DNA from 4 places in the Streptomyces sp. NPDC059850 genome. Region 4 is predicted to be linked to each of the others. Evidence: riboswitches for the same ligand, from Rfam matches in the RefSeq annotation. Region 4 holds a riboswitch; each other region holds the start of a gene.
What was found. A riboswitch is a leader RNA that binds a small molecule or an ion and turns the genes downstream of it on or off. The one in region 4 is predicted to bind cyclic di-AMP.
Positions count from the first base shown of each region.

Region 1 (2,193 bases), on a different contig from region 4:
GAGCGGGCGCTGCGGCGCGAGGGTGCCCGGCGGGCCGAGCTGGAGGCGTTCGAGGGGTTCACCACCGCCGTACTCGGCGAGATCCCGCGCGGCGACTCCACCCTCCGCCTCATCAACCGAGGCCACCCCCCGCCGCTGCTGCTGCCCGGCGACGGCGAGGTGCGCCCCCTGGAGCCGGAGACGCCCGCGCTGCCCCTGGGGATGGGCGAACTCGGCGCGTGGCCCGACCGGGTGACGGAGCTGCGGTTCCCGGAGGACGCCACGCTGCTGCTGTTCACGGACGGGGTGACCGAGGCCCGCGACCGGCACGGCACCTTCTACGTCCCCGAGGAGCGGCTGCGCGGCCGCCGCTTCACCGGACCGGGCGGGCTGCTCGACGCGCTGGTGGAGGACGTAGCGCTGCACTCGGGCGGGGAGAGTTCGGACGACATGGCACTGCTCGCGGTGCGGCGCCCGCCCGGTACGAACGGAACGACGCCGAACGGAACGACACCCCCCGCTCCGGACACGGACCGTAGCCAACCGTGACGGGCACGGATAACGATTGACACACGATCAGCCCGCCGGAGGTTTTTACCATCCCTTTTCAAGTGAGGCGAAACGCCCCCATCTGTCCTTCCTTGGTTACTAAGTTCATGCCAAAGCTACGCGGATTCTTCAGAAGAGCTTGGAATCATGTCGCGCTCTCTATTAACGTTCGATAACGCAGCGCGGTCGACACAGCCGTCGCAAGGGCGGCACCGTGCGCCGTCGCCGAATCCCGTATGTACCAAGGGAACCGGGGAACCACCACCTTGGGGTGAATCGGGTCGAACCTGACCCGTAGGAGACCTTCCTGCTCCGAACCCGTCAGCTAACCCGGTAGGCGAGAGGGAAGGAAAGGAGTGCGCCCCGGTGGCGTCCAACAGGTCCGTACTGGACGAAGCTCCGTACCGCTCGTCCGGTACCGGTATCGGCACCGCGACCGCGTACGGAGTCGGCTTCGACGCCGGAGCCGGCGCCCGCCCCGCGGTCGGACTCGGTGCCGAACCAGATGAGCCGTCCGCCGCTTCCGTCGGCAAGGAAGCCGTCTGGGACGAGTGGAACCCCACCGAGGAGTCCATCGCTCCGCTGCGCGGCAGGCACCGCGTCGTCAAGCAGCGCGGCGGGACCATGGCCCGCAGCAGTGCCGTCCTCGGCGTCGGCGTCATCGCGGCGGTCGGCGCGGGCGGCATGGCGACCGCCAAGGACCGTCCGGCCGCACCCATCTCCATGCCGGACCTCGCCCACGTCGCCGACGAGGTCAAGGCCCAGCTCCCCGCCGCCAAGGACCTGCCCGGCATCGGCTCCCTGATGGCCGACGACCAGGACTCCGCCCAGCCCGCCGCGGCCACCCTCGCCACGAGCGGTGCCGACTCGGGCGAGGCGCTGCGCACCCGCATCCTCCAGCAGGCCGAGAGCCAGCAGACCGCGGCGGACGACGACCGGCGCGAGGCCGCGGCGCGGGCCGCCGCGAAGGCCGCCGCCGGCGACGCCGCGAAGGCCGCGGCCAAGGCCCGCGACCTGGCGGACCAGAAGAAGGCCGAGGCCGCCGCCAAGAAGAAGGCCGCCGAGGCCGCCAAGGCGAAGGAAGCGGCCGAGAAGAAGGCCGCCGAGGCCAAGGCCGCCGACACCCCCGCCAAGACCTCCACCTCCACCTCCGCCGGGTTCACCCTCCCCGTTGCCTCGTACACCCTGACCGCGGGCTTCGGCCAGGCCGGCGACATCTGGTCCGCCGACCACACCGGCCAGGACTTCGCCGCCCCGACCGGCACCCCGGTCAAGGCGGTGGGCGGCGGCACGATCACCCAGGCGGGCTGGGCCGGTTCGTACGGCTACCGCATCGTGCTCAAGCTCGATGACGGCACCGAGATCTGGTACTGCCACCTGTCGTCCATGGTCGTCACCTCGGGCAAGGTGTCCTCGGGCGAGACCATCGGCCGCGTCGGCGCCACCGGCAACGTCACCGGCCCCCACCTCCACCTGGAGGTGCGACCGGGCGGCGGCTCCCCGATCGCCCCGCTGACCTGGCTGCGCGACCACGGGCTGAACCCGTGACCCCCTGATCCGGCCGTCGCCGTTCCGACGGCCCCTCGTTCCGGCGGCTCTGGCGCTCTCTCCCCCCTTGACGCCAGGGCCGCCGGTTCGCTTTGTCCCCCGCCACCGGAATAGACG
Region 1 covers NZ_JBHWJI010000075.1:4,464-6,656, forward strand. Annotated here, with positions in the region: gene ACFV9T_RS37995 (PP2C family protein-serine/threonine phosphatase) at 1-528, shown strand, start outside; cyclic di-AMP (ydaO/yuaA leader) riboswitch at 742-883, shown strand; gene ACFV9T_RS38000 (M23 family metallopeptidase) at 895-2,076, shown strand.
Region 1: it holds a riboswitch for cyclic di-AMP, as region 4 does, so the genes downstream of both, ACFV9T_RS38000 (M23 family metallopeptidase) here and ACFV9T_RS36895 (transglycosylase family protein) in region 4, are expected to answer to the same signal.

Region 2 (2,193 bases), on a different contig from region 4:
GGTCGAGATCCCGGCACACCAGCGCCATCAGCCGCTTCGAGTCGGCGGCGTCGTAGATCGAGAACGATGAGGTGAAGCCCAGCTTCTTCGACTCGCGGCGCAGGATGCGCACGCACGCGCTGTGGAACGTCATCACCCACATGGCGTTCGCGCGCGGGCCGACCAGCTCCTCGACCCGCTCCTTCATCTCGCCCGCCGCCTTGTTGGTGAAGGTGATGGCGAGGATCTGACCGGGGTGCACATGGCGGGTGCCGAGCAGATACGCGATGCGGTGGGTGAGCACCCGGGTCTTGCCGGACCCGGCCCCCGCGACGATCAGCAGCGGCGAGCCGGTGTGCTCCACGGCGGCCCGCTGCTGCTCGTTCAGCCCCTCCAGGAGCGCCGCCGGGTCGATGGCGGGGCGCGGCGCGCCATCCCGGTAGTACGCCTCTCTGGGGGCGCCGCTCGGCACCGGCGCGTCGAACGCGCCCGTGAAGAGGTGGTGCGGCACCTCTTCGCCGCCGGAGTCGCCTGCATCAGCGGAACCACCGGCCGGGCCCGGGTGTGCGGAATCCTCGGGCGGCGGGGGCTCCTCGTCCGGAGGCCCGAGATTCGCCAGGAAGCTGTCGTCAAAGAGGCTGCTCATCGCTCACCGAGTCTAGGCGGCCGCACTGACAGCCTACGCATGGACCGCATATGGATGTCACGAAACGGTTCCGGGCATATCGGCCACCAGCCTTCACAGGAGCCCCACGAGTTGGCTACGGTCCTCCCTCAGGCAGTCCGTACACCCGTCGGCGAACCGCGTCGGCACGGGCCGCCTCCGCCGAGTCCGGCCACGCCGCAAGCGCCCGGAGCCGGGGACCCACAACGCAACACCGGGGTGAATCGGCCCGAGCTGCGCGGTACGACACGTACGTACGGCATGTACGACGTGACCGTCCCGCCCGCGCACGGCCGTAGGGCAACCTTCCGTACCGCCCGAACCCGACAGCTAACCCGGTAGGCGGTCCACGGAAGGAGCGCCTCCCTTGGCGTCGCACCGCAAGCCGCGGACCCGAATACCCACCTACGCCTCGTCCACCGGGCGCCGCACGGCCGTCGGATTCACCACCGCCGCCCTCGCCTCCGTCACCCTCCTGTCCCAGACCGCGAACGCCGCCCCGGGCGACCCGAAGCCCGGCACCACGCAGTCGATCGAGGCGGTCAAGGAGAAGGTGGACTCGCTCTACCACCAGGCGGAAACCGCCACCCAGCACTACAACTCCGCCAAGGAGCGCTCCGAGCAGCAGGCCACCAAGGTCAACCGGCTGCTGGACAAGGTCGCCGAGAACACGGAGAAGCTCAACGAGGCCCGCCGCACGCTCGGCACGTACGCCGCGGCCCAGTACCGCGACGGCGGCATGACGTCGAGCGCCGCGAGTCTGCTGTTCTCCAACGACCCGCAGGACCTCTTCGACCAGTCCCATCTGATGAGCCGGATGGCCGGTTCGCAGAAGCGGGCCGTCGACGACTTCCAGACGCAGGCGGCGAAGGCCGCCAAGGAGCGCCGCGAGGCCGCGCAGAGCCTGGCGTCGCTGACCGAGACCCAGCGCGAGCTGAAGACCAAGAAGAAGTCCGTCCAGGACAAGCTCACGCAGGCCCGGCAGCTGCTGGCCAACCTGACCGCCAAGGAGAAGGCGCGGCTGGCGGCGATCGAGAAGAAGAAGGACGAGGAGGCGCGGCGCAAGGCGGCCGAGCTGGCCGAGAAGCAGCGGGAGGCGGCGGCCAAGGAGAAGCAGCGGCAGGAGCAGGAGCAGCCGTCGAGCGGCGCTTCCTCTTCCGGTTCCGGAAGCAGCACCGGTTCCGGCAGCAGCACCGGTTCCGGAAGCACCACCACCGGCACCAAGGCCGCCAAGGCGATCGACTTCGCGGAGTCGCAGCTCGGCAAGCCGTACGTCTGGGGCGCCACCGGGCCCAACTCCTACGACTGCTCAGGGCTCACCCAGGCCGCCTGGAAGGCCGCCGGTGTCTCGCTGCCGCGCACCACGTGGGACCAGGTGAAGGCCGGTACGCGCGTCTCGACCTCTGAACTCATCCCCGGTGATCTCGTCTTCTTCTACGACGACATCAGCCACGTCGGGCTCTACATCGGCGACGGGATGATGATCCACGCCCCGAAGCCGGGCGACGTGGTGAAGAAGGCGCCGATCACCGAGATGCCGATCTACGGGA
Region 2 covers NZ_JBHWJI010000011.1:145,265-147,457, forward strand. Annotated here, with positions in the region: gene pcrA (DNA helicase PcrA) at 1-625, opposite strand, end outside; cyclic di-AMP (ydaO/yuaA leader) riboswitch at 809-1,004, shown strand; gene ACFV9T_RS11960 (NlpC/P60 family protein) at 1,011-2,193, shown strand, end outside.
Region 2: it holds a riboswitch for cyclic di-AMP, as region 4 does, so the genes downstream of both, ACFV9T_RS11960 (NlpC/P60 family protein) here and ACFV9T_RS36895 (transglycosylase family protein) in region 4, are expected to answer to the same signal.

Region 3 (2,193 bases), on a different contig from region 4:
ACCATCGAGGGCATCGACGCGGCGGCGGTGCGGGCCTTCTACGAGGCGCACGTCCGGCCGTCCACCGCGACCGCGGTCATCGTCGGGGACCTGGCCGGGGTCGACCTCGACCAGGCGCTCGCCGACACCCTGGGCGCCTGGACCGGCGGCCCCGCCCCGCAGCGGTCGGTCCCGCCGGTCATCGCCGACGACACCGGCCGTGTGGTGATCGTCGACCGGCCCGGCGCCGTCCAGACCCAGCTGCTCCTCGGGCGCATCGGCGCCGACCGCCACGACCGCGTCTGGCCCGCCCAGGTGCTGGGCACCTACTGCCTGGGCGGCACCCTCACCTCCCGGCTGGACCGGGTGCTGCGCGAGGAGAAGGGCTACACCTACGGGGTGCGCGCCTTCGGCCAGGTGCTGCGCTCCACGCCGCCCTCGCCGGCCGGCGGCGGCTCGGCGGGCGCCTCGCTGCTGGCGATCAGCGGTTCGGTGGCCACCGAGGTCACCGGCCCGGCGCTGGAGGACCTGTGGACGGTGCTGCGGACGCTGAAGGAGGAGGGGCTGACGGACGCCGAGCGCGATGTCGCCGTGCAGAACCTCGTCGGCGTCGCCCCGCTCAAGTACGAGACGGCCGCCGCCGTCGCGGGCACCCTCGCCGACCAGGTCGAGCAGCACCTGCCGGACGACTTCCAGGCGCAGCTGTACGCCCGGCTCGCCGACGCGGGCACGGTGGAGGCGACCGCGGCGGTCGTGAGCGCCTTCCCGGCCGACCGGTTGGTGACCGTGCTCGTGGGTGACGCCTCCCGGATCGAGGAGCCGGTGAAGGCGCTCGGCATCGGAGAGGTGACCGTCATCACCGGCTGAGGCCGCTCAACGCACTACCCCCACAAGGACCCTGGCGTCGAGTAAGACGCCGGGGTCCTCCCATATGTCCGATGTGCGGGGCGTTTGGTTTGTGGCGAGAACAACAAAAACCCGTAACCGTTTGGTGATCGAAACACGGCCCGTCTAGCGTCAGTGCGGCTGTTCGCCGGATACCGCCGCACCCGCGGCACGGACAGCCATCGCCGAGTCCCATGGTGTGAGTGCCAGGGGAGCCGGGGACCCAAACGTCCCTGGGGTGAATCGGACGCCTTCCCCGGCCGGGGGAGGGGCCCGTAGGAGACCTTCCTGCTCCGAACCCGTCAGCTAACCCGGTAGGCGAGAGGGAAGGAAAGGAGTGCGCCACACCATGGCGTTCACCCGTGCCGCCGGGAAGCACCGACGTCCCAGCCAGACCGCCGTCCGCACCGGCGCGAACATCGCTGGCATCACCACGGTCGCCTCGGGCGTCGTCGCCGGGATCGCCGGCCCCGCCCTCGCCGCGACCGGAGAGGCGTCTGCCCAGGACACCGGTCTCCGGCAGGCGATGGTGATGGGCGACGGTCTCTCCGACCAGATCGACGCGCAGGCCCTGTCCCAGGAGAGCGCCGCAGAGGCCGCCGAAGCCAAGGCGAAGGCCGAGGCCGTGGCCCGCCAGGAGGCCGCGCGGAAGGCCGATGCCGCCGCGAAGAAGGCCAAGGCGGAGCGCGAGGCCAAGGAACGCGCCGCGCGTGAGGCCGAGCGCAAGCGCCTCAACACGTTCGTCTCGCCGATCGACGGCTCCTCCGTCTCCACCGGTTACCAGGCGTCCAGTGGCCTGTGGTCCTCCGGCAGTCACACCGGGATCGACTTCAGCGCCTCCACGGGCACCGAGGTGCAGTCGGTGGGCATGGGCGAGGTCGTCGAGGCGGGCTGGGGCGGCTCCTACGGCAACAACGTCGTCATCAAGATGAACGACGGCACCTACACCCAGTACGGCCACCTCTCGTCGATCGGCGTCTCGGTCGGCGAGAAGGTCACCCCCGGCCAGCAGATCGGCCTGTCCGGCGCCACCGGCAACGTCACCGGCCCGCACCTGCACTTCGAGGCCCGCACCGGCGCGGACTACGGTTCGGATATGGACCCGCTGTCGTACCTGCGCTCGCACGGCGTCAACCTCTGACCCGTCGCCCACTCCTGTCGAAAGGCCCCGTCCGCTCCGGACGGGGCCTTCGGCGTGCTCCGCCCCTATGGCCAACTGTGCCGCCGTGACCAAAAAATATCCCTGAATTTCCTTCGCCCATCGGAAATCCCGGCAGCTTCGAATAGAGTCGCTGAACGCGCGTCAATCGGATGCGTTTCGCGGGGTTG
Region 3 covers NZ_JBHWJI010000018.1:73,591-75,783, reverse strand. Annotated here, with positions in the region: gene ACFV9T_RS17350 (M16 family metallopeptidase) at 1-846, shown strand, start outside; cyclic di-AMP (ydaO/yuaA leader) riboswitch at 1,038-1,200, shown strand; gene ACFV9T_RS17345 (M23 family metallopeptidase) at 1,214-2,005, shown strand.
Region 3: it holds a riboswitch for cyclic di-AMP, as region 4 does, so the genes downstream of both, ACFV9T_RS17345 (M23 family metallopeptidase) here and ACFV9T_RS36895 (transglycosylase family protein) in region 4, are expected to answer to the same signal.

Region 4 (2,193 bases):
GGAGTTCGAGGGCCTCGAAGGCGCCGGTGGAGGCGCCGGACGGGACGGCGGCACGGCCGGTGCTGCCGTCGTCGAGGCCGACCTCGACCTCGACCGTGGGGTTGCCTCGCGAGTCGAGGATCTCGCGAGCTACGACGACGTCGATGGACGGCACGAGGATCTCCTTCGTATGGGTCTTCGGTAGCAGCATGAGCCTAACCGCACCGAAGCCCCGGCGGGGTGCACCGTGGGGGCGGCGCACCCGGCCGGGGCTCGTCGTCTACGGTGTGGCGGTTCAGCTCAGGTGGAGCTGCTGGCCGGGGAAGATCAGGTCGGCCTTCTGGACGATGTTCTTGTTCAGCTCGAAGAGCTTCTTCCAGCCGCCCTTGACGTCCTCGGCCTTGGCGATCTTGCCGAGGGTGTCACCGGACTTGACCTTGTACTCGCCGTCGCCCTTCTTGATCGGGCCGCGGGCCTGGTCACGCGCGGCCTTCTCGGGCGCGCTGCGCGGCGCGGCCTTCGGCTCGGCGGACGGGGCCTGCTGCTGAGGCTGCGCGGAGTCGGACTGGCTCTGCTGCGGCGCGGACGGCGCCGGGGCGGCCGGGGCGCCGCCGGAGGTCAGGCCCTTGCCGCAGACCGGCCAGGCGCCCTTGCCCTGGCTGGCGAGGACCTTCTCGGCGACCTGGATCTGCTGGGCCTTACCGGCCTTGTCGGCCGTCGGAGCGAAGGCGGTACCGCCGTAGGCGGCCCAGGTGGAGGAGGAGAACTGCAGGCCACCGTAGTAGCCGTTGCCGGTGTTGATCGACCAGTTGCCACCGGACTCACACTGCGCGACCTGGTCCCACTGGGAGCTGGTGGCGGCAGAGGCGGACGTCGCACCGATGAGCGGAGTGGCCACAGCGGCTCCGGCGAGGCCGACGAGCGCGGTGATACGGGTGGCCTTGGAGGGACGGCGGTGCTTGCCCTGAGCATTGGACATGTTGGTTCGTTTCCTCACCGACGCCTACGAGGTGAGCTGTCGGGTTCGGGCGTGAGTTGCCCGGCTGGGTACGGAGGTCCGCACCCTGCTTCACCCCTAGCCGTTCGGCCGATTCCGCTGGCCTCCCGGCACTTACCTTGGGTCCCCCGCTCCTGCCTTCGGCGCTGGCGCGTCGGTACCGGACGACCGCCGGCAGGACTCGGCGTGACGGTCGACGGTGCTCGTTGTGGCGAGCGGAAAGACGTTAAACACACGTCCGGGAAACGTTCAAACACCCTTATCGCAGCGAAGAGGGCCGTTATCGATGTCACTCTGCCCACATCGGCGCAGGTGGGGGCGGGTGCGGAGAGACCGGACAGGACGGACGCCCCGGAAAATGTGACGAGAGGTATGTCTCACCGGAGCCAAACCGGTCACATCACCCCGAACTACCGACCCCTGATGGTGAGGTCAAGTCGCTGACCAGGGACAATGAGATCCGGGTCGGTTCCGATGGCCTTTTCGTTGGACGCGTAGAGCCGACGCCAGTCGCCGCCCAACTCCTGCTTTTCGGCGATTGCTGAAAGGTTGTCACCCGGACGCACTGTGTAGCCGCCATCCGAGGGGTTTTCGTCCCGGTCCGTACCGCCACGCGAAGCATGTCCGCTCGGCCGCTCATCCCGGTCCCGTTCGCCCCGGTGCTTCCCCGAGGAGCCCTTGGAGCCGCCCTCGGTGTCGGAGGGGGTCGGCGAGGGGTCGGCGGTGCTGGTGGAGGGGGACGGGGAGGGCGCGTCGCCGTCCGGCCCGTCGGGCGAGGCCGAGGCGGAACGGTCCGGCCGCTCCCGCTCGTCGGACGCGTCCGGCGCGCCGGGGGTGTGCGACGCGCGGGGCGTGTCCGTCGCGTCGGGGGTCGTACGGGACGAGTCGCCGTCCCGCCCGTCCGAGTCGCCCGAGCCGTCCGAGTCGCCGCGCTGGGCGTCCTGCCGGGGCGGGGGTGCCGTACTGCCCGGGTTCACGTCCGGGGCGTCGCCGCCGTGGCTCAGCCCGGCGTTCAGCGCGCAGCTGGGCCACGCGTCGGGGCCCCGGTCGCCGAGGATCGACTCGGCGACGGATATCTGCTGGGAGCGGCTGGCGAGGTCGGGGCGCGGGGCGTAGCTCGTGCCTCCGTACTTCTTCCACATGTCGAGGGTCAACTGAAGACCGCCGTAGAAGCCGTTGCCCTCGTTGGCGCTCCACATCCCGGCGCTCTCGCACTC
Region 4 covers NZ_JBHWJI010000068.1:32,016-34,208, reverse strand. Annotated here, with positions in the region: gene eno (phosphopyruvate hydratase) at 1-154, opposite strand, end outside; gene ACFV9T_RS36895 (transglycosylase family protein) at 275-958, opposite strand; cyclic di-AMP (ydaO/yuaA leader) riboswitch at 965-1,132, opposite strand; gene ACFV9T_RS36890 (transglycosylase family protein) at 1,387-2,193, opposite strand, start outside.